Linked DNA regions of Spartinivicinus poritis. The protein of the gene in region 3 interacts with the protein of the main gene of each other region in a pairwise test. Links are inferred from orthologs where the notes say so. Each region holds a gene or a part of one and is shown on either strand. Other genes may lie near its edges.

Region 1 (6,617 bases), on a different replicon or contig from region 3:
ATCAGGCTCTTAAAGCTACTGCGACCACACTGCGTTTGCAACCGAAGTGTAGGTAACGCTGAGCGGATCTTTTCTGCAATCATTAACGAGTATCCAGTCACATCTCCTACACCTAACAAGGCAGCATCAACCTGTTGTTTGGCTGTTGCAGGAATTTTATCCAGTGACTCTAACATTAAAATCAGCCGCTCTAATCCCATCGCAAAGCCGACAGCAGGTGTAGACTTTCCACCTAATTGGGTTACTAGCCCATCATAGCGACCACCGGCACAAACCGTTCCTTGTGCGCCTAACTCATCTGTAATCCACTCAAAAACTGTATCGCAGTAATAATCTAAACCACGCACTAGTTTGGGGTTAATCTGATAACCAATCTTAGCCTGATCCAGAATTGCTAATAATTGATCAAAATGTGCTTTAGAAGTTTCATCTAAAAATTCTGTTAAAACTGGTGCACCTTTTAAGACAGCCTGGGTTTGAGGGTCTTTACTGTCCAAAATCCGCAACGGATTAGACGACAAGCGACGCACACTGTCTTCATCCAACTGATCTTTATATTGATTAAGGTATTCAACCAATGCTTCCCGATAACGAACGCGTGACTCAGTAGTACCAAGCGAGTTGATTTCTAGACGCACCACATCATCGATGCCTAACATTTGCCACAAACGAGCGGTCATGATAATCAGCTCTGCATCAATATCAGGGCCTTGCAGGCCAAATGCTTCAACACCTAATTGGTGGAACTGACGATAGCGCCCCTTTTGAGGCCGTTCATGGCGAAACATCGGACCCATATACCACATCCGCTGTATTTGATTAAAAATCAAACCGTGCTCTATGGCAGCTCTCACACAACTAGCAGTACCTTCAGGCCGTAAGGTTAAGCTATCTCCATTACGATCTTCAAAGGTGTACATTTCTTTTTCAACGATATCAGTGACTTCACCAATAGAGCGCTTAAATAAGTCAGTGCTTTCAACAATGGGTGTACGAATTTCATGGTAGCCATAGGCTGCCTGTAGCTGGCGAATTATTTGCTCAACATACTGCCAACTGCTGGATTCAGCTGGCAGAATATCATTCATCCCACGAATTGCTTGAAGTTTTTTCGCCAAGGAACTGTACCTTTTTTATCTAAGTCTGCGACTAAATTTCAATTAACCTGTTCAAGCCCTGGCCAGGCATTAATAGTAGCCACCAGGTATAAGAAAAGTGATTCTACGGATATTAAGTGCTGCTGGCCATAGCTTGTTAACCAGAGAGAGCAACAAAAGACAGACAAACAAAAAAGCCCTAATAAAAGGGCTTCTATTTATAAAAAAGTAAGGGGAAAATAATACAGGTTAGGCTTTGGCTATCACGTTTGCTAACTCTTCTTCTTTTTGCTTAGCCTTAGTACGGATCATATTTTCCAAGTGATCCACCAAAGTATCATTTTTCAACTTATGGCTGGGCTTGCCATCTTCATAAATCAGGTTGCTTGGCGTACCACCGGTTAAGCCAATATCCGCTTCTTTCGCTTCACCAGGCCCGTTCACCACACAGCCAATGACAGCAACATCGAGGGGTACATTAATATCTTCCAGGCGTTGCTCTAATTCATTCATGGTTTTAATGACATCAAAATTCTGTCTTGAGCAGCTTGGGCAGGCAATAAAATTAATGCCACGGGTCCGTAGTTTTAAACTTTTTAGAATATCAAAACCTACTTTCACTTCTTGTACAGGGTCAGCAGCAAGAGATACGCGCAAAGTGTCACCAATACCATCCATCAGCAATAACCCCAAACCAACTGATGACTTCACTGCTCCAGAGCGAAAGCCGCCTGCTTCGGTAATTCCCAAGTGAAGTGGTTGGTCAATTTGATTCGCCAGCAAGCGATAGGCTGCTACTGTAGTAAATACACCAGAGGCTTTCAGGCTGATTTTAAATTCTTGAAAATCAAGCTTGTCGAGAATATCAATATGGCGAAAAGCAGACTCGACCAAAGCTTCAGGAGTTGGCTCGCCATATTTTTTTTGCAAATCCTTTTCAAGTGATCCAGCATTAACCCCTATACGAATGGGAATACCTTTATCTTTTGCAGCATCGACTACTGCTCTCACTCGATCTTCTCTGCCAATATTACCTGGGTTGATCCGCAAACAGTCAACACCATTTTCAGCTACTTTCAGAGCAATACGGTAATCAAAGTGGATATCCGCTACTAAAGGCACTGTCACTCGCTGGCGAATTTTGGCAAAAGCTTCTGCTGCATCTAGGCTAGGAACAGAAACTCTGACAATGTCGGCACCTGCTTCTTGCAGTGCTTCAATCTGCCCTACTGTGGCAGCAACATCACAAGTCTCTGTATTAGTCATGCTTTGTACTGAAATAGGAGCATCCCCTCCGACCGCAACATCTCCTACATGAATCTGGCGCGATTTACGTCTTTTGATGGGGGATTCAGCAAACATGAAGACTACTCCTTACCTAGCACTAACTTGGCGACATCACCACGGGTGAATGGGGCGACATTCACTGCTCCCCCATTAAACTGGAGCAATTTTACCATACTTGCTTTACCTAGCTTAATTTTTATCGGCCCAGCTTGCTTGAGTTCTAGTTTACTGCCTGCTCGATATAAAGCTTTGACTAAGGCATTATTGGTTTGGGCATCTCTGACTTCTGTCCAGCAAGGACCATCAAAGGTTATCAGTAGGTGGTTAATACCTTCCTCTACGTTAGTTAGCGCAGCTTCAGTTGACAGTTCTGAAGTGACCTCACCACTAGCCGGTTGAGGTGTATTTTCTGCGGTAGACTGATTAACAACCTCCTCTGTTTGACTGGCAGTGCTTGATGTTTCTTCTGTTTCAGCAGCTGTAGCCTCACTTATTGCCGGCTCTTCTGCTACAGCCAATACCTGCGTTTCTTCCTGTTCTGGCAAAACCTGTTCGGCAATTGCTTCAGCAACGGCCACTTCTGCACTAGGTTTAGCATCAACTGCTTGCTGCTCTTGTTGCTGAGCCTCAGCCAGCACATTCACAACGGTCTCACCTGTTACCGTTTCAACAGTAATTTCATTTTCTTCTAAGTCAGCATTAGGGTTCTCTGTCAGTGGTTGATTAACCTCGTTTTGCCACCAAACAACCGTTAATGCCACGAGTCCACCAATTAATAAGTAAGTAAACCATTTAAATATGGGGTGGCTAGTTTCATCAGGTGCTTCAACTTCTGTCACTGATATTGGTTTATGCTCTTTTGCAGCAGCACCGGTAAAACGATCAAATGCCTGAATGACCTGGTTTGGATCCAGACCAACAAAATCAGCATAGCGCCTTAAATACCCTCGAACGAAGGTTAGTCCAGGTAATTTATCAAATGCAGAGCACTCTATTGCCTGAACAAAATCAACGCTAATTTTCAGGTTATCAGCAACCTCATCTTGCCCAACACCGAGATTCTGTCGTTGCTGAGCTAACATTTCCCCTGGAGTAATATGATCCTGATATGACTCCAGAGGTTTGATATTTTCACTCTTCATTCGCTAATAAACCCTGGTACTGCTTTAGCTCTTCTGAGCCAGGATACATCTTTTTCAACATTAAGCCATAACTGGCAACTACATCATTGTTTTCAAATACTTTGGCAATTTTCACACCTAGCCATAAAGAGCGTGCATTTTGACGGGACAGTTGTTTAAATTGCTCATAATGGCTCTTTGCTGGTATATATTTTTGTTCTTGATATAAGATGTCAGCCAGCTCAAGATGAGCCTTAGGAAGTCTTTTATTAAGTCGAAGTCCTTTTTCAAAGTATTCCTTTGCCTCTTCTTTTTTACCCAGCTTCAGTGCAACAAGCCCCATATTTTCATAAGAATAACTACGCTTGGGGTAGTAGACATTAGAGGCTGCTTTATCCAACTGCTTTAATGCATCTTCATAACGGCCTTGAGCGTATAAAAAAGCACCATAGTTGTTGTGCACATCAGAGGGCTCGTCACTATAACGAATAGCTTTACGAAAAGTCTTTTCAGCTAGCTCATTCTCACCTTCCAACTGATTCACCATAGCCAACACTGAATAAGCCTCACCTGAGCCGCTATCGTAATCAAGGGCTTTTTCCAGTGGCTTACGTGCCAAGCCTGCTTGCCCTTCTCGAATATAAGCTTTAGCTAAGCGAATTTGTGCAGTGACAACTTTATCTTCATCAATTTCTTTGCCACTTGGCGTTGTCGTGACACAGCCCACTTGCAGGAGAAGTAACATACAACCTAACAATACCTTATTGGCTGTTCTTTTATTAGTCACCATAGCCCCCATTGGATGCAACAAAAGTAATTAGCTTGTAATTAAAATGGTCTAGTTTGTTCTGATGCTAGCTGCTTAATATTCAACAGCTTATCACGATAGCGTTCACTACGGCGGGTTTTATCATTCACCTGTCCCGCCAGCTGCCCACAGGCTGCATCAATATCATCGCCCCGGGTACGTCTTACCGTGGTATTGTATCCCGCATCTAAAAGCAGTTGCTGAAATGCCCGGATAGCATTATTACTTGGCCTTTGATAATCAGATAAAGCAAATGGATTAAAAGGTATCAAGTTAATTTTACAAGGAATATCTCGTAGCAGCTTAATCAATTGTTTAGCATGTTCAGGTTGATCATTAATACCTTTAATTAAAGTATACTCAATTGTAATACGCCGCTTGTCGCTTAATCTTGACATATATTCAACACAAGTGGGTAGTAGTACTTCAAGGGGGTATTTCTTATTTAGAGGTACCAGCTCATTACGAAGTTCATTATTTGGTGCATGTAGCGAAAGCGCTAAAGAGACATCTGTTACATCGGCTAGTTTTTTCAATGCAGGTACAACACCAGATGTACTTAATGTGACTCGCCGTTTGGAAATACCATACCCCAAATCATCCATCATCAGGTTCATTGCATCGACTACATTGTCAAAATTAAGTAGTGGCTCGCCCATTCCCATCATAACAACGTTGGTAACAGCTCTATCTTCTTTATGAGGCACACTGTTAAATGACTTGGCTGCAATCCATACTTGACCAATAATTTCTGCTGATGTTAGATCTGAGTTAAAGCCTTGTTTACCTGTCGAGCAAAAACTACAGTCTAGGGCACAACCTGCTTGTGAGGAGACACATAAGGTGCCACGACCACGCTCAGGAATAAAAACAGCTTCAACACAGCTACCACTCGCAACTCTAACAACCCACTTACGCGTTCCATCTTCAGAAAAGTGCTGGCTAACAACTTCAGGCCCTTTAATTTCAGCCAACCCTGCCAGTTTTTCACGGAGTGACTTACCTAAGTTAGTCATGTCCTGAAAGTTATCCACGCCATAATGATGAATCCATTTCATGACTTGAGTTGCTCGAAATTTTTTCTCACCAATCGACTCAAAAAAAGCCTCTAATTTAGGCTTGGTTAAACCTAGCAGATTGGTTTTAGCAACAACACTGGTCATCTTCTTCACCTTTCAACGCAGACAACATTAACTCACCCTGCTTTTAGAGCAGTGTTATATAAGTGCAGACAAAAAACAGGCCTCTCCTATTTTTTGCCTGCACAATAGCTTTACTCTGTTATTAGCGAGTACGAGGGCAAATTTCTTCATCAGCAAAGAAATAAGCAACCTCACGGGCCGCTGACTCAGCAGAATCAGAACCATGAACTGCATTTTCATCAATTGTTTCTGCAAAGTCAGCACGAATAGTGCCCGCAGCTGCCTCTTTAGGGTTAGTTGCTCCCATTAAGTCACGGTGAGCAATAACAGCATTTTCACCTTCTAAAACAGAAACAACGACTGGGCCAGAAGTCATGAAAGCAACCAAATCTTTAAAGAAAGGGCGCTCCTTGTGCTCAGCATAAAAGCCTTCAGCTTTTTCTTGAGAAAGGTGCAACATTTTTGCAGCAACGACTTTCAAGCCAGCTTGTTCGAAACGGCTATAAATCTGGCCAATTACATTTTTAGCAACAGCATCTGGTTTGATAATTGATAAAGTGCGTTCAACAGCCATTTGGTCACTTCTCCAAGTTGAAAAAAGTTATTTTGAATAAATTAAACCCGCGAATTATACGCGGGTTTAGGGAAAATGCACCTGCTAGAAACAGTCTATTAATCAGCTTCTTCAATCCAAGCCATTTGTATCGCTTCAAGGATCTTTTCACCACAATGGGAAGGGTCATCTTCAAACTCTTCTAAAGCCACCACCCAGTTGCGCAAGTCAACAAAGTTAACATAGCGAGGATCGACCTCTTCGTGACGCTCAGCCAGCTCAATGGCTATCTCTTGCACATCCGTCCACTTTAAGCTCATACCCCCCCCTATGTTTAATGGCGCTCAGAAACTTGATTAATGGTATATTTTGGAATTTCTACCACCAAGTCTTGCTCAGCAACCAAAGCCTGGCAACTTAATCGTGACTCAGGCTCTAACCCCCAGGCTTTATCTAACAGATCATCTTCGAGTTCATCAGCTTCCTCTAAGGAATCATACCCCTCACGGACAATGACATGACAAGTAGTACAAGCACAGGACTTTTCACATGCATGCTCAATCTCTATATCATTGCGCAATGCAACATCACAAATACTTTCTCCCGGTT
Region 2 (8,394 bases), on a different replicon or contig from region 3:
CCGTACGATTAAAACCTTTTAAATGCCAACCTCCAGACTGCCCTTCAATCAGATATAGATGTAAGCCTTCCACCTGCAAATAGCGAAACACTGGGGATTGCTCAATCAATGTTGAAAAAACATCCAGCTCAGCCAGCACACGATTTGCACTTAATGACTGCAGCTCAGTTTCACCAATCTGTACGGTTTTTATATCTAGCGCCGGGTTAAAACCAGACCAGGTACCAGCTAGCGTTGCAATAGTGACAGGAATATTTAAGGTAGTAGACAGCTCTTGTTGTAAGCTTTCTCGATAATCAGCCAGCAATGGCAGCAACATTCGCCCTAAACTGACATACAGCGCAAGTAGCACAACCCCAACAATTGAAATACTCCAGATCAGTCGGGTAAAAAATTTGGCAAAACGTTTCACTAACAAATTCCATCAGTACAGCTTGAGACCAAAAGCGACAAATAAATAACACGCGACCTAAATCAACACTACATCAAACTGCTCTTGCGAATACATAGGCTCAACTTGAAATTTAATGGTGCGACCAATGAATGCTTCCAAGTCAGCCACATTATCAGACTCTTCATCTACCAACCGGTCAACCACTTTTTGCGAGGCCAGCACTAAATACCCTTCGCTTTCATAGGCTCTGGCTTCACGGAGAATTTCCCGGAATATTTCATAACAAACAGTATCTGCCGTTTTTAAGGTACCTCGCCCCTCACAAGTTGGGCAAGGCTCACACAACACATTTTCCAGGCTTTCTCGGGTGCGTTTACGGGTCATTTCGACCAACCCTAACTCAGAAACCCCAGTAATATTGGTTTTAGCATGATCACGTTCAAGCAGCTTTTCAAAAGTTCGTAAGACTTGTCGTTGGTGCTCAGCTTCTTCCATATCGATAAAATCAATAATAATTATCCCACCCAGGTTGCGCAGCCTGACTTGACGAGCAATGGCAGTTGCAGCTTCCAGGTTGGTTTTAAAAATCGTTTCTTCTAAGTTACGATGGCCAACAAATGCTCCAGTATTGACATCAATAGTGGTCATTGCTTCCGTTTGATCCAAAATTAAATAACCACCCGACTTTAACTGCACCTTTCGGCTAAGCGCTTTTTGGATTTCATCCTCAACCCCATATAGATCAAAAATAGGGCGCTCACCAGGATAATATTCCACTCGCCCCTCAATCTGTGGAATCAGCTTTTTTACAAATTTGCAAACTTTCTGATAAGTTTCTCTGGAGTCTATTCGCACCTTTTCTATTTTAGGATCAACTAAGTCTCTCAGTGTGCGTAAATGAAGTGGTAAATCTTCATAAACTGCTTCAGGTGCTCTAGCATCTTTAATGCCTTCAGAAACAGATTCCCACAGCCGATGTAAAAAGCGGATATCAGCCAGTACCTCCTCGGCACCAACGCCTTCAGCAGCCGTACGTAAAATAAAGCCACCTTTTTCTTCCGCCTGCTCTGCTGCTAATGCATTTTCAACCAGCTGCTTGAGGCGATCTCGCTCTTCTTGGTCTTCAATTCTTAATGAAATGCCTACATGATTGGTATCAGGCATATAAACGAGGTATCGGGCAGGAATAGAAATATGGGTAGTCAGTCTGGCCCCTTTGGTACCTAACGGATCTTTGGTTACCTGCACTACTAATGATTGGCCTTCATGCACAAGTTCGTGAATTAATGGTTCGGTTGCATCCTCATCTTCTTTTACCTCACCCTTGGGTGCTATTTCGCTAACATGAATAAAGGCGGCGCGCTCTAAGCCAATATCAATAAAAGCAGCTTGCATACCAGGTAACACCCGAACTACTTTGCCTTTATAAATGTTTCCAACTATGCCACGCCGTTGGGTCCGCTCAATATACACTTCTTGTAAAACGCCATTTTCCACCACCGCCACACGAGACTCCATTGGGGTGATATTCATTAATATTTCTTCGGACATGGCTTTTTCCTACATTGTCAGGGACCATCATTAAGGAGAAGTTTTAGCACTGCTATCATCTGAAGCTTTATTATTTTAACGTGACAGGTTTTAAGCATTACGGCTACTTAAGCACCATCATGTCTTAAGTATTGTCATTTCGTACACACGATAACTGTCTTAAATACCATGGCTTTGCCAGACATCAACTTCAAACTGGGTCAGCAACTCAGCCGTTTCAGTTAAAGGTAACCCCACTACACCACTGTAACTGCCTTTTATCTCAGCTACTAATATTGCTCCCAGCCCTTGAATACCGTAAGCACCAGCTTTGTCATTAGGCTCTCCTGTTGCACAATAGCGGTCTATGAGTGATTCGGTTAGCGACTTAAAGACTACATCCGTGATACTGGTTATCAGTTTGGTCGCATCAACATTCACTACGGCAACTGAAGTCATTACCTGATGCTGCTTCCCTGATAAGTCTGTCAGCATAGCTTTGGCATCAGCTACAGAGGTCGGCTTGCCTAAAATGGTACCCTCTAACACAACTGCCGTATCAGCTGCTAATACAGGCCGCTGGGCTAACCCACTGGTTTTCAATAGTTGCCAACCAGCTTCTGCTTTAGCCTCAGCAATACGCTCAACATAGTGTTGTGGATGCTCATTCAGCAAAGGGGTTTCATTAACGTCTGAAGCAAGCACCTGGTAACTTACCTTAATTTGCTCCAGTAGCTCTCGACGCCGGGGAGACTGGGATGCTAAATAAATACTTGGAACGTCCATACCGATTTTTTAATTAACTTTATATCGCCTTCTTAAATCTCGTAATAAAATAAACAACCACGGCCATAATAAGGCACTGACGACAGTTGGCAACAAAAACAATAAATTAGGTGGTGTACGACCACTAAAAGATTTAGCCCACAGATTAAGCATTTGATAAATACCAATGACCACAAATACCACCATGGACTGCTGGAGTAGCGGATAAATACGCATACGTCGATGCAGTTTATGGGCAACATAGACAACTATCACCATGCCAAGGGCGTTTTGCCCAAGCAGCACACCTTGCATCACATCCAACATTAAGCCAACCACCCAGGCTAGTATTAATCCTATTCGATCAGGTAATGCCAGTGCCCAATAGAGCATCACCATAGCTAACCACTCTGGTCGGCCCAGCTCCAGATAAGAGGGCATTGGTAATAAACTCAACACATAAGCAAAAAAAATAGTCGTCCAGATTACCATGCGGCCCTGGGGTCGATCAGTTGACATTAGGCGCTTCACTTACTTGGGTCTCATCCACCGCAATCACATCACTGTTATCATTAGCTTCTTTACCACTGAAGACTAATAACACATGACGGCTGCGATCTAACTTAGCAGAAGGTCTTACTTTGATGATGGCAAAAGGTTTGCCTGGGTCATGGATAACCTGAACTACTTTACCCACAGGATAGCCCACTGGAAAACGCTGCCCGAGTCCCGAACTGACTAAGATATCACCTTCACGGATATCAGCAGTATCCGGAACATGACGTAGTAACAGCTCATCCAGCTTGCCCGTGCCTGCAGCAATGGCTCGGGCACCATTACGATTCACCTGTACAGGCACACTATGATTAGCATCGGTAACCAACAGAACACGACTGGAAAATGGGCTGACTGAAATAACCTGCCCCATCAAGCCACTGGCATCAAGTAAAGGCTGTCCTACAAAGACACCATCTGTCGAACCTTTATTGACAATAACCTGGTGAGTATAAGGATCTGGATCAACCCCCACCAGTTCTGCAATAAGCACTCTTTCATCCAGGAGTTTGGAAGAATTTAGCAGTTCTCTTAAACGGATATTTTGAGCGGTTAGGGCAGCCAGCTTTTGTAAACGCCTTTCTAGTAGCAGGTTTTTAGCCTCCAGTTTAGCGTTTTCTAAAATTAGCTCTTTGCGAGTTTTCAGGGCGTCATCAGCCATCCCCCACATTTGTGCAGGAAGATCAGCCACCCACTGCACGGGCGTAGCGATCACTGTCAGCCAGGCTCTCACTTTGTTAAGGCCATTATCGAGACCATCAAACCGTTGCTCAGAAAGCATCAAGCCTAATGACAGCACAATAAAAAACAGCAGCTGCGCGGTGAGTGATTGTTGCTTAGAAAATATTCGCTTAATTGGTTACTCCCACATTTTGTCTTTTAACTACACTGGAGACTGTTACCTCAATAAGCTAATTCTTTGTATTAAGCTACAACAGTCTCCTACCTACTAAGTAGGTTTCAAAGCCACACAAAAAAGCTTGTCTGGCAATTTTGAATACCTTAACAATTAGACTCACTTGAGCTCTAGTAAGTCCTATTGATTTTGACTACTCAGTAGATAAAAGATCAAAAGCATGGCGTTCCATTATTTCTAGTGCCCGTCCTCCCCCTCGTGCTACACAAGTCAGAGGATCTTCAGCCACCACCACGGGCAACCCAGTTTCTTCACTAAGCAGGCGCTCCAAGCCTTTTAGTAGTGCACCACCTCCTGTCAGAACCATTCCCCGCTCTGCAATATCCGAAGCCAGTTCAGGTGGTGATTGCTCCAATGCACTTTTTACTGACTGCACAATGGCTGCTAAGGATTCCTGAAGGGCTTCTAGAATCTCATTACTATTAAGGGTAAAGCTGCGAGGCACCCCTTCTGCCAGGTTACGGCCTCTTACATCAATTTCACGTAGCTCATCACCTGGGTACGCGCAGGCAATTTCTTGTTTAATTCTTTCCGCTGTAGCATCGCCTATCAAGCTGCCATAGTTACGACGAACATAAGTGACAATCGCTTCATCAAAGCGATCTCCACCTACCCGAACAGACTCTGAGTAAACAATGCCACTTAGGGAGATAATAGCAATTTCAGTGGTTCCCCCACCGATATCCACAACCATTGAACCATGGGCTTCTTCAACAGGTAGGCCTGCACCAATTGCTGCTGCCATTGGTTCTTCTATTAAATACACTTCACGAGCACCCGCTCCTAATGCTGACTCGCGAATGGCCCGCCGCTCGACTTGAGTCGACTTACAAGGTACACATACCAGCACCCGAGGGCTTGGCTGAATAAAACTGTTTTCGTGTACCTTATTAATAAAATGCTGGAGCATTTTTTCCGTGACGCTGAAATCGGCTATTACTCCGTCTTTCATCGGCCGGATAGCGGTGATATTACCAGGGGTTCTACCCAGCATTCGTTTCGCCTCAGTACCCACTGCGGCAACCGTTTTCTGACTACCATGATGACGAATAGCCACCACCGAAGGTTCGTTTAACACGATCCCTTTATCTCTAACATAAATCAGGGTATTAGCAGTACCTAAGTCAATTGACAGGTCACTCGAAAAAAATCCCCGTAGTTTCTTGAGCATGCGTGGTATTCTTCCCAACAAACAAAGAATGTGAATATGGTTGCAGTGTTTTACACAAGCGCATTGATTAGCTGTAACTTAATAATAAAGATCAGTGCAACCGGCCAACAAAACAGTTTACGCTTTATATCTAAACTTGCTATCTACCTAACCTCAGCCACTCGTTATGAAGCTGACATCTCAGTAAAAAGCACCTAACTAATAAGTCAAATAAATAGGATTGACTGTGGTTTTTATTCATAATCTTGCAAATTGCTGCAAACTCTAACAACCGCGCTTACATAGAGCAAGTTAAGAAGCTATCTCATAGTAAACTATTATACCCTTGGTTAAGGGCAAGCTTGTCAGTTAACACCAACTTCATTACTTACTGCAGCCAAAACTCATGCATTGTGTCTTACTTATACTGTAGTCTAACCTTTTAATTGATTGACAAAAATCTGTCTTCTATTTCTATTTTTTTATTTACTATCTCTCGTTCAATCACTTACAAGCGCTTGAGATTGTCACTGCAAACCCCTACATTTGCAGTTTGGCTTTTAGTTGGAGAGCACCCATGGCCCTTGATCAAACCGATGTTGAAAAAATCGCCCACCTGGCACGCATTGCTATCGACCAGCAAGATATTGTCAATACGACTGAAGGGCTAACCCAAATTTTAACCATGATCGACCAAATGCAAGCTGCTGATACTGATAATGTAGAGCCCCTGGCTCATCCGCTGGAAATGGAACAGCGGCTTCGGGCAGATGCTGTAACCGAAACCAACCAGCGAGAAACCTTTCAGGCCATTGCACCAGCCACTGAAAACGGTTTGTATCTGGTACCCAAGGTTATTGAGTGATCAAATAGCCCACTAGCAGAAACTACATTTAGGCAAGCACTCCTCCATCTTGCCGCATAAACACCTGTATTAGGACCTGTACAATCCAATAGGACCTGTAATTACCATGCAAAACAAAACTGTAGCGCAACTGGCAGCTGGTCTTGCCAAAGGCGAATTTTCCAGTGTTGAGCTTACCCAGCATTATTTGAACCAGATTAAGCAGTTCGATAATCAGCTGAATAGTTTTATCAGTATCACAGAAGATCAAGCACTGACGGCAGCCAAAGCAGCCGACAATTGCCGTGCAAATAATAATGCAGGCCCGTTAACCGGTGTCCCTATTGCTCATAAGGATATTTTTTGTACAAGCGGCATTAAAACAACTTGTGGCTCTAAAATGCTCTCTAACTTTATTGCCCCTTATGAGTCAACTGTCTCACAAAAGTTCCAAGATGCAGGTTGTGTAATGTTGGGTAAAACCAATATGGATGAGTTTGCCATGGGCTCTTCTAACGAAAACAGTTACTTTGGTGCCGTCAAAAACCCTTGGCAATTAGACGCTATCCCTGGCGGCTCGTCTGGTGGTTCAGCTGCAGCGGTTGCAGCTCGACTGGCTCCTGCAGCCACTGGCACAGATACAGGTGGCTCTATTCGCCAACCTGCTGCCTTATGTGGCATCACCGGATTAAAACCCACCTATGGTCGTGTATCGCGCTGGGGCATGATTGCCTTTGCCTCTAGCCTTGACCAAGCTGGCCCGATCACCCAAACTGCCGAAGATGCCGCCTTGTTAATGAATGTCATGGCAGGGTTTGATGAAAAAGACTCAACCTGTGCCAATGAACCAGTGCCAGACTATACCACCACCCTTAATGACAACATTGCCGGGTTAAAAATCGGCTTACCGAAAGAATATTTCTCTGCCAACTTAGATAGTCAGATTGCCGCTAATGTAGAGCAAGCCATTAAAACATTGGAAAAGTTAGGCGCTACGGTTAAAGAAATCAGTTTGGCTAATTCTCATCTGGCATTACCCGCTTATTATGTGATTGCTCCGGCTGAGTGCTCTTCTAATTTATCCCGTTTTGATGGGGTGCGATTTGGTCACCGCTGTGAAGACCCCAAAGACCTGGAAGATTTATATAAGCGCTCCCGTGCAGAAGGCTTTGGCTCTGAAGTCAAGCGCCGTATTTTGGTAGGCACTTATGTCCTATCTGCCGGCTATTATGATGCCTATTACATCAAAGCCCAAAAGCTGAGACGATTAATTAAAAATGATTTTGTGGCCGCCTTTAATGATGTGGATGTCATTGTTGGCCCTACCACTCCATCCCCTGCGTTTAAGCTGGGTGAAAAAACCAACGACCCGGTAGCTATGTATTTATCGGATATCTATACCATTTCCACCAACCTGGCTGGCTTACCGGCGATGTCAATTCCAGTGGGTTTTACAGATGGCCTGCCTACGGGTATGCAACTGATTGGTAACTACTTTGCTGAAGCCAGGCTATTAAATGTGGCTCACCAATTTCAGCAACAAACCGACTGGCACCAACAATTACCAACCGCAATTCAGGTATAAGGGGAATTTATCGTGAAATGGGAAGTCGTTATTGGGCTGGAAATTCACGTTCAGCTTGCCACTCAATCTAAAATTTTTTCAGGTGCCAGCACTGCCTTTGGTGCCGAACCTAATACCCAGGCTTGCGCTGTTGATTTAGGGCTACCAGGTATTTTACCGGTTGTGAACAAAGAGGCTGTACGAATGGCGACTATGTTTGGCATGGCCATTCATGCGCAAATTAATCAGCGCAACATATTTGCCAGAAAAAATTACTTTTACCCCGACCTGCCAAAAGGCTATCAAACCAGTCAAATGGATTTACCCATTGTCGGTCCTGGTTATGTGGATATCACTTTAGACGATGGCGAAACCAGGCGGATTGGTGTTACTCGCGCTCACTTAGAAGAAGATGCTGGTAAATCACTACATGAAGATTTTCATGGCATGACTGGTATTGATCTTAACCGAGCAGGCACACCCTTATTAGAAATTGTGTCCGACCCAGACTTACGCTCAGCAAAAGAGGCCGTTGCCTATTTAAAAACGATTCATTCTATTATTCGTTATTTAGGGATATCCGATGGCAACATGGCAGAAGGCTCCATGCGCTGTGATGCCAACGTTTCCATCCGTCCACAAGGCAGCGATAAACTAGGCACCCGGACTGAAATTA
Region 3 (8,455 bases):
GACATTAATGGAGACAAATTTAGTGGCGCCTTCTCCATCACGCACAATCATTTGAGCTAGCTGCTTAGCCACCTCAATTAGCGTGCTTTTAAATAATTGAAATAACTGATCACAGGTATTCACTATTAATTCATTATTAGCTGCACCGGTAGCTGCTACTATAAAGGCATCATTAGTGGAGGTATCACCATCAATGGTAATACGATTGAACGACAGGTTCGCTATATCTACAGTTAATTTCTGCAGTAAAGACTGATCAACAGCAAGGTCTGTTGCAATAAAAGCTAACATGGTGGCCATATTTGGCTTAATCATCCCTGCCCCTTTCGCAATACCTGTGATGGTATAAGTTTTCCCTGCCCAACTAAATTGCTTAGAAATACCCTTAGCCTGAGTATCAGTAGTCATAATGGCTTCTGCTACCTGATTCCAGGACTCAACACTTAATTTGTTTACCAGTTGGGGTAGTGCATCCTCTATTTTTTTGACAGGTAATGGTTCTCCAATAACCCCTGTCGAAAAAGGCAATACTTGTTGTTGCGTCAGGCCTAACTGTTCTGCTGTCACCTCACAACTACAGTAAGCATCTTCCAAGCCCTGCTGGCCTGTTCCTGCATTAGCATTTCCCGCATTGATTAATAGTGCTAAAGGCTGTTGCGATAAATGTTGCTTTGCCACTTGAACCGGGGCAGCACAAAAACGGTTTTGGGTAAAAACCCCTGCTACAGTGCTACCAACCCTAAACTGCAGTAATGCTAAGTCTGTTCGTAGATTTTTTTTGATACCAGCAGAAACTGCTGACAACTTTACACCTGGAACAGGCAACAGTTGCTTTATAGACTCTAAGCCGACCGCCATATTTCTTACTACCTCACAAAAAAGGCGACTACCGTCGCCTTTTTTAAATTACTTCTAATTAACAAAATATCTTATTGAGTTATGTATAGTTTATACAATCTTACCATGACATTGTTTATATTTCTTTCCAGACCCACAAGGACAAGGCTCGTTACGCCCAACTTTTCGTTCCTGGCGAATAAATGGTGTATTAGCGTGCTCATCACCTTCTTCCGAAGCTGGCTCACCAGTCATGCTTGCCGCCTCAGCATGCTGAAACTCCATTTGTTTAGCTAAAGCAGCCCTACGCTGGCGCTCTACTTCTTCTGTATTATCATCTTGTTTGACTTGTACATGGGAAAGAATTTTGATGGTTTCATGCTTAATATCTTCAAGCAGTTGTTGGAACAGCTCAAATGACTCACGCTTATATTCTTGTTTAGGATTTTTCTGTGCATAACCACGTAAGTGAATACCTTGGCGCAGGTAGTCCATAGTTGCCAGATGCTCTTTCCACTTATCATCCAATACTCTTAACAACATTTGCTTTTCGAACATACGAAGAACAGAAGCACCTGCTAGCTCTTCCTTAGACTGATAATCTTCCAACAAATGTTGTTTAATTTTTTCCCTTAGTGGCTCTTCATAGAGTTTGTCATCTTCATCCAGCCACTGCTGAATAGATAGATTAATACCAAACTCTGAGGATAAGTGCTCCTCTAAACCATTGATATCCCACATTTCCTGCAAGCTTTGAGGAGGAATAAACTGGTTAATTGCCTGTTCCAAGACATCTTCTCGGAATTCTGTAACCATTTCAGATAGGTCATCTTCACTCATTACCTTATTACGGAAGCTATAGATGTACTTACGCTGCTCATTAGCCACATCATCATATTCTAATAAGGCTTTGCGAATGTCATAGTTGCGACCTTCGACTTTACGTTGGGCTTTTTCAATAGCATTGGTCACCATTCGGTGCTCAATGGCTTCACCTTTTTCCATACCAAGCCGCTGCATTAAGTTGCGAATACCATCAGAGGCAAAAATACGCATGAGGCTATCTTCAAGAGATAAATAAAAGCGGCTAGAGCCTGGGTCACCCTGACGACCTGAACGGCCCCTTAGCTGGTTATCAATACGTCGTGACTCATGACGTTCAGTACCAATAATATGTAGGCCACCAGCATCTAATACCTGTTGATGCCGTTCTTGCCACTCAGCTTTAATGCTATTAATTTGCTCTTCTGTTGGGTTTTCTAGATTAGCGACTTCCGCTTCCCAGTTACCTCCCAACATAATATCTGTACCACGGCCTGCCATGTTGGTAGCAATAGTTACAGCACCAGGTCTACCTGCTTGGGCTATAATTTCAGCTTCTTTTTCGTGGAATTTCGCATTTAATACTTGGTGTTCAATTCCCGCTTTCTTTAATGCACTAGAAACTCGTTCAGAAGACTCAATGGAAGCGGTACCTACCAAGATAGGGCGATGCTTGGCTACATTTTCTTTAATGTCTTCAATTACCGCATCATATTTTTCTTCGATACTGAGATAAACCAAGTCGTTATAGTCTTTCCTCACCATCGGCTTATGGGTAGGAATGACAATAACGTCTAAACCATAAATTTGTCTTAGCTCAACTGCCTCAGTATCTGCAGTCCCTGTCATACCTGACAATTTTTCATACAAACGGAAATAGTTTTGGAAGGTGGTCGATGCTAAGGTCTGGCTTTCGCTTTGAATCTGCAGGCCTTCTTTTGCCTCTAAGGCTTGATGTAAACCTTCAGAAAGTCTTCTACCTGGCATGGTCCGGCCTGTATGCTCATCAACTAACAACACCTGACCATTTTGAATAATATAATCAATATTTTTATGAAAGATTTGATGGGCTTTTAAAGCAGCGTAAACATGATGGAGTAAATTTAGATTGTTCGGTGCATAGAGGCTTTCCCCTTCACCCAGCATTCCCTTTTCGGCCAGCAGCTCCTCTATAAACTGGTGTCCAACCTCATTTAGCTCAACCTGTCGGGTTTTCTCATCTAAAGTAAAGTGACCTTCAACAGCCTCTTCCTGCTTTTGTAATTTAGGAATAAGTTTATTTATAACAGTGTAAAGCTCAGAGCTGTCTTCAGCAGCACCAGAAATAATCAAAGGAGTTCTAGCTTCATCAATCAGAATCGAGTCTACTTCATCTACAATGGCATAGTTAAGTGGGCGCTGGAATTTGTCCTCTAAACTAAATGCCATATTATCCCGCAAGTAGTCAAAACCAAATTCATTATTAGTCCCGTAAGTAATATCCGACTGGTAGGCTGCTTTTTTTGATTCTGGGTCTTGACCTGATGTCACCACACCAACAGTTAAACCAAGAAACTCATATAACGGACGCATCCAGTTTGCATCACGACTAGCTAAGTAATCATTGACTGTCACAACATGGACGCCCTTGCCAGATAAGCCATTAAGGTAGGCTGGCAAGGTTGCTACCAATGTTTTACCCTCACCCGTACGCATTTCAGCAATACGTCCTTCGTGAAGAGTCATGCCACCAATCAATTGAACATCGAAATGGCGCATCCCCATTACCCGCTTGCCTGCCTCACGCACAACAGCAAAGGCTTCGGGTAATAAGCTGTCTAAGCTCTCACCTTTTTTGGTTCGATCACGAAACTCATCAGTTTTAGCCTTTAATTGCTCATCTGACAGTTTACTCAATGACTCCTCTAGAGCACTCACTGCTTTCACTACTTTACGCATCCGGCGTAACTGGCGGTCATTTTTACTACCAAAGACTTTTCGAACTAAAGGCGCTAACATAATCGTTTACTTATTGTGTCCACAAGATTAATACCAGACAGCATCTCAAATGCTCGGCTGATTTTATAAAATAAACTTAGATAAAGTAGCTGGATTGTAACGCTATTTACTTTAGACAAGAAAGCATTACCACAGCTTTTAAGAGAAACTACTCAAAGTGCTTATCGGTTTACCCATTTGCACGGGAAATGTATCTGGCGGGGTTAACAGCTTTTCCGTCTTTATACACTTCAAAATGAACATGTGGACCTGTTGCTCGTCCACTGCTGCCCATTAAAGCAATTTTTTGCCCTTTTTTTACTAAGTCACCTACTTTAACTAAGATTTTACTGTTATGAGCATAACGAGTAACAAAACCATTACCATGATTCACTTCAACCATGTTGCCATAGCCACCTCGTGAGCCAGCCCATGTAATTACTCCCGACCCCACAGAAAAAATACCAGATCCATATTTACCCGCAAAATCAACACCTTTATGCCAGGCATAACGCCCATTGATAGGGTCTGTTCGCCGACCAAATCGAGAAGATAGCCAGCCTTTCCTTATTGGGCTACCTGCGATTAATACGTCACTCTTTATTTTTCGCGAGGTAATTAAATCACCTAACAACTCTAATTGAGCTTCTCGGTTGTCGATTTGTTTGATCAGCTGATCTATCAGGTCAATAAATTGAGGAGGCTTAAATGCTTCATCAATATCATTAGATTCAGGACCACCTAACCCAGGAGGCTCACTAAAATCAAACTCACCATTATCTAAGTCAGCTATTTGGGTAAGACGCTCGCCCAAAGCATCTAGCCTAACTAGTCGACTTTGTAACTGAGACACTCGTAATGCTAACGCATCCAGCTCAGCGGTCGCCTGATCCTTAAGTGCACTAAGCTCACGTCGCTGACTGGCTATTTCTCCTTGCCAATGTTGAGTAGTTTGATTATTAAGGGATTGAGCTGAAAGAGGGGTCAGGTAGGTATAGGTGCCCCAAATAGAGAGGCTGATAAGAGCAACAAGTAGAGTAAGTACAAGAAATGTAAGCCCAAAAGGGCCAATATGAAATGTTCGCGATCTATCTAGCTTTCGTCGGACAATAATAATATTCATTCACTTGCACTTTTAATTCACGGGGATTGCGTACCTCTAGAAAAAGCCACCCTTGGACAATAATTCACTTAAGACATATAGACTACTTAAGTTCATACTGCCTGACTACAAGACAAGTACATCAATAAGTTGAGCGTCGCTACTAGCTTTCAAGTAATCATAGCTATTTAAAGCAGTGTCAACTGTTTATCACTTGCAGTCACTAACCCCCAAGTTACATCTGTATGTACATTAACCGTATTGCAAGTCTAATAGTTTTGGCTTTATTCACCTTAAATAGAACATAGCCTTGCACACGAACTGGCAATTATTTGCCGCTTTACTCACTCATGGTTATTTTAATTTTAACCACTAGTAATTTATCTTTTTAGCATTATTAAGTTTTAGGTAAGCTTTAAGCTGCTCCTAACACCACCTGTATACTTAAACTATGCTAAAAGCATGTTTTTTAACCTAGGTTTTCGTGAGCCTACGTAGCAAAATATTCACACGCTTACAATACAATAAGTATTTACCCTTATACAGCTTTTATAATACAATAATCCTGCCTACCTTAGCCAACAACATACAAATAGATTAGTACCTCCAATATATAAATTTATACAAAAGCAAGTGCTAATTTATATCAGTACAGTACATATCTACCTGTGTTGTCTACTACATATCAATGGGCTATCACCTGTTTAAAGCCTTCAGATACATTTTTTAATGCGTGAAAGCATAACCCACATGATTTATCTAATAAGATTTATACTGCAGCTACTGGCCGCATGTATGAGATAGGAGCTTCAGCAGGATCTTCAAACGTGACTACTTCCCATGCATCTTCTTGCGCCATCAAGGCACGTAATACCTTATTATTTAAAGCATGCCCAGATTTAACCGCACGATACTCACCAATTAAGCTATTACCTAGTAAGTACAAGTCACCAATGGCATCAAGCATTTTATGTCTGACAAACTCGTCATCATAACGTAAGCCATCTTCATTCAGTATTCGGTAGTCATCAACAACTATCGCATTGTCAACACTACCACCAAGAGCTAAGTTTTTAGATCGGAGATATTCAATATCTCGCATAAAACCAAAAGTTCTTGCGCGACTGACTTCTTTTACGAAAGAGGTGCTGGAAAAATCAACAGAAGCTGTTTGGATATTGCCTTTAAAGACAGGGTGATCGAAATCAATAGTAAAGGTCACTTTAAAGCCATCAAATGGTAAGAAGGTTGCTACTTTATCACCTTCTTTATAGGTAACCTCTTTTTTAATTCGAATAAACTTCTTTGCTGCGTTTTGCTCTTCAATCCCTGCGGATTGAATTAAGAAAACAAAAGGCCCTGCACTGCCATCCATGATAGGTACTTCATGGGAGCTTACTTCTACATAGGCATTGTCAATGCCGAGGCCTGCCATTGCTGAAAGCAAGTGCTCAACAGTGTCTACCCTAATGCCATCATTATTCATTAGTGATGTACACAAAGTAGTGTCACCAACAAAACTTGCTTTTGCGGGTATTTCTACAACCGGATCTAAGTCTGTCCGACAAAAAACGATTCCCGTATCTACAGGAGCTGGCTTCAATGTCAAGTAGACTTTTTCTCCCGAATGTAGACCTACTCCCGTAGCACGGATAATGTTTTTTAAAGTTCTTTGTCTAATCATATATGTACGCCGTCTTGATCAAATCCTGCCAGAAGGCAAACAATTGACCGGCGATTGTATCAAAAGCTGCACATTACACAAATGGTAAGTGAACTTTTTTAATACCCTAGTCAGCTTGCCTTCTTAAAAATGCAGGTATATCCAAGTAATCCATATTGTCTGTATTACGAGTCCGTTCCGGCTGGACAACTTGGTTGCCTGTTCCGGCGGCAGCTTGTTTTCTCATGACTGTAGGGCGATCTAATTTATTGTAGTCTAAAGTACCATCGCTTTTGGTATTATCGACTACTTTAACAGGTGCATCAGCTGCATCATTCGCCCCTAACCCTGTTGCTACCACGGTGACTCGTAACTCATCAGACATATCAGGGTCAATTACGGTGCCAACCACTACGGTAGCATTTTCTGAAGCAAACTGCTCTACAGTATTACCCACTTCTGAGAACTCGCCCAAAGAAAGATCTAATCCTGCTGTAATATTAACCAATATTCCACGAGCGCCGTGTAAGTTTACATCCTCTAAAAGTGGACTACGAATCGCAACTTCAGCTGCTTCTACTGCTCGATTAGAACCTGTCGCAGAACCTGTTCCCATCATTGCCATGCCCATTTCAGACATTACTGTGCGCACGTCTGCAAAGTCGACGTTAATCATTCCCGGACGAATAATTAGATCAGCAATACCTTGCACTGCACCAAGCAATACATCATTTGCCGCACTAAATGCTGATAATAAACTGGCATCTTTTCCTAATACAGGTAACAATTTTTCATTAGGAATTGTGATTAAAGAATCAACATTTTCTGCTAATTCTTTAATCCCTTCATCAGCCACAATCATCCGCTTACGCCCTTCAAAAGGGAAGGGTCTAGTGACTACAGCAACGGTTAAAATACCCATTTCTTTAGCAACTTGCGCAACAACTGGAGCTGCACCAGTACCTGTGCCACCACCCATACCGGCAGTGATAAATACCATATCAGCGCCATTTAACACTTCAGCAATTCGATCGCGATCTTCAAGTGCCGCTTCACGGCCAACGTCAGGATTAGCACCTGCACCTAACCCTTTAGTCACACCAGTGCCTAATTGCAAAACGGTTTTTGCCGCCAAATTTTTTAACGCTTGAGCATCTGTGTTTGCACAGATAAAATCAACGCCATCGACGTGCTTATTTAACATGTGGTTGACAGCATTGCCACCTCCGCCGCCCACACCGACAACTTTAATGACCGCGTTTTGCGGCACATTATCAACCAACTCAAACATAATAACCCTCTCCTTTCTCTCAACTATCTACTACTTAATTTAATTTGTATTAGTTATCGTTACTCCTGTTAAAAGTTTCCTTGAAACCAATGTTTCATCCGGCTAAAGATATTAACTTTAGCGGCAGATCTTACAGGCATGGCAACACTGCCTTCTTTTTGATGTTGTAACCCATAATGTAACAACCCGACACCTGTCGAGAAAATTGGGTTTTTTACCACATCAGAAAGTCCTTTAATATCCGTAGGCATGCCTAACCTAACGGGCATATGAAAAATTTCTTCAGCCAACTCCACAACACCTTCCATTTTTGCGGTGCCACCAGTCAGAACGATGCCTGCAGGAATCAGCTCTTCAAAACCACTACGCCTGAGCGCCCCTTGTACCAGGGTAAATAATTCTTCGTAACGAGGCTCAACTACCTCTGCTAGTGCTTGCCGTGATAAATCCCGTGGTGGGCGGTCACCTACACTAGGTACTTTTATTAATTCTTCCGCCCTTGCCAACTGAGTCAATGCACAAGCGTATTTAATTTTAATTTCTTCAGCGTGCTGCGTAGGCGTGCGAAGCGCCATTGCAATATCATTGGTTACCTGATCACCAGCAATAGGAATTACTTCAGTATGCCGAATCGAACCACTAGTAAATACAGCAATATCCGTAGTGCCTCCACCAATATCAACCAGACAAACCCCTAGCTCTTTTTCATCTTCAGTTAACACTGAGTAACTAGATGCTAACTGTTCCAAAATAATATCTTCTA

Evidence for each region.
Region 1: the proteins of ftsZ (region 3) and rlmN interact in binary tests that used the Escherichia coli proteins (3 or more experiments, as listed by UniProt). The link is inferred for Spartinivicinus poritis from one-to-one orthologs.
Region 2: the proteins of ftsZ (region 3) and ORQ98_RS12225 interact in binary tests that used the Escherichia coli proteins (3 or more experiments, as listed by UniProt). The link is inferred for Spartinivicinus poritis from one-to-one orthologs.

Annotation. Positions count from the first base shown.
Region 1 is NZ_JAPMOU010000001.1:191,585-198,201, forward strand. Bases 3,406-6,382 are described here. They hold rlmN (dual-specificity RNA methyltransferase RlmN), read right to left. Parts: upstream 5,477-6,382; coding sequence 4,334-5,476; downstream 3,406-4,333. Other genes in these bases: ORQ98_RS00850 (RodZ domain-containing protein), read right to left, coding at 3,406-3,526; pilW (type IV pilus biogenesis/stability protein PilW), read right to left, coding at 3,516-4,295; ndk (nucleoside-diphosphate kinase), read right to left, coding at 5,598-6,029; iscX (Fe-S cluster assembly protein IscX), read right to left, coding at 6,128-6,328; fdx (ISC system 2Fe-2S type ferredoxin), read right to left, coding at 6,343-6,382. Also shown: hisS (histidine--tRNA ligase), read right to left, coding at 1-1,118; ispG (flavodoxin-dependent (E)-4-hydroxy-3-methylbut-2-enyl-diphosphate synthase), read right to left, coding at 1,347-2,459; more of ORQ98_RS00850, read right to left, coding at 2,465-3,405; more of fdx, read right to left, coding at 6,383-6,617.
Region 2 is NZ_JAPMOU010000013.1:132,191-140,584, forward strand. What follows is about bases 3,313-6,096. They hold ORQ98_RS12225 (rod shape-determining protein), read right to left. Parts: upstream 5,332-6,096; coding sequence 4,294-5,331; downstream 3,313-4,293. Other genes in these bases: mreC (rod shape-determining protein MreC), read right to left, coding at 3,313-4,100; gatC (Asp-tRNA(Asn)/Glu-tRNA(Gln) amidotransferase subunit GatC), read left to right, coding at 5,888-6,096. In the rest of the region: ORQ98_RS12200 (YhdP family protein), read right to left, coding at 1-412; rng (ribonuclease G), read right to left, coding at 470-1,945; ORQ98_RS12210 (Maf family protein), read right to left, coding at 2,105-2,710; rod shape-determining protein MreD, read right to left, coding at 2,720-3,208; more of mreC, read right to left, coding at 3,198-3,312; more of gatC, read left to right, coding at 6,097-6,175; Asp-tRNA(Asn)/Glu-tRNA(Gln) amidotransferase subunit GatA, read left to right, coding at 6,282-7,739; Asp-tRNA(Asn)/Glu-tRNA(Gln) amidotransferase subunit GatB, read left to right, coding at 7,752-8,394. UniProt on the Escherichia coli protein: Forms membrane-associated dynamic filaments that are essential for cell shape determination. Acts by regulating cell wall synthesis and cell elongation, and thus cell shape.
Region 3 is NZ_JAPMOU010000014.1:53,619-62,073, reverse strand. What follows is about bases 5,611-8,455. They hold ftsZ (cell division protein FtsZ), read right to left. Parts: upstream 7,693-8,455; coding sequence 6,529-7,692; downstream 5,611-6,528. Other genes in these bases: ftsA (cell division protein FtsA), read right to left, coding at 7,761-8,455; lpxC (UDP-3-O-acyl-N-acetylglucosamine deacetylase), read right to left, coding at 5,611-6,422. Also shown: bifunctional glutamate N-acetyltransferase/amino-acid acetyltransferase ArgJ, read right to left, coding at 1-858; preprotein translocase subunit SecA, read right to left, coding at 949-3,657; ORQ98_RS12520 (M23 family metallopeptidase), read right to left, coding at 3,827-4,759; more of lpxC, read right to left, coding at 5,508-5,610. UniProt on the Escherichia coli protein: Essential cell division protein that forms a contractile ring structure (Z ring) at the future cell division site. The regulation of the ring assembly controls the timing and the location of cell division.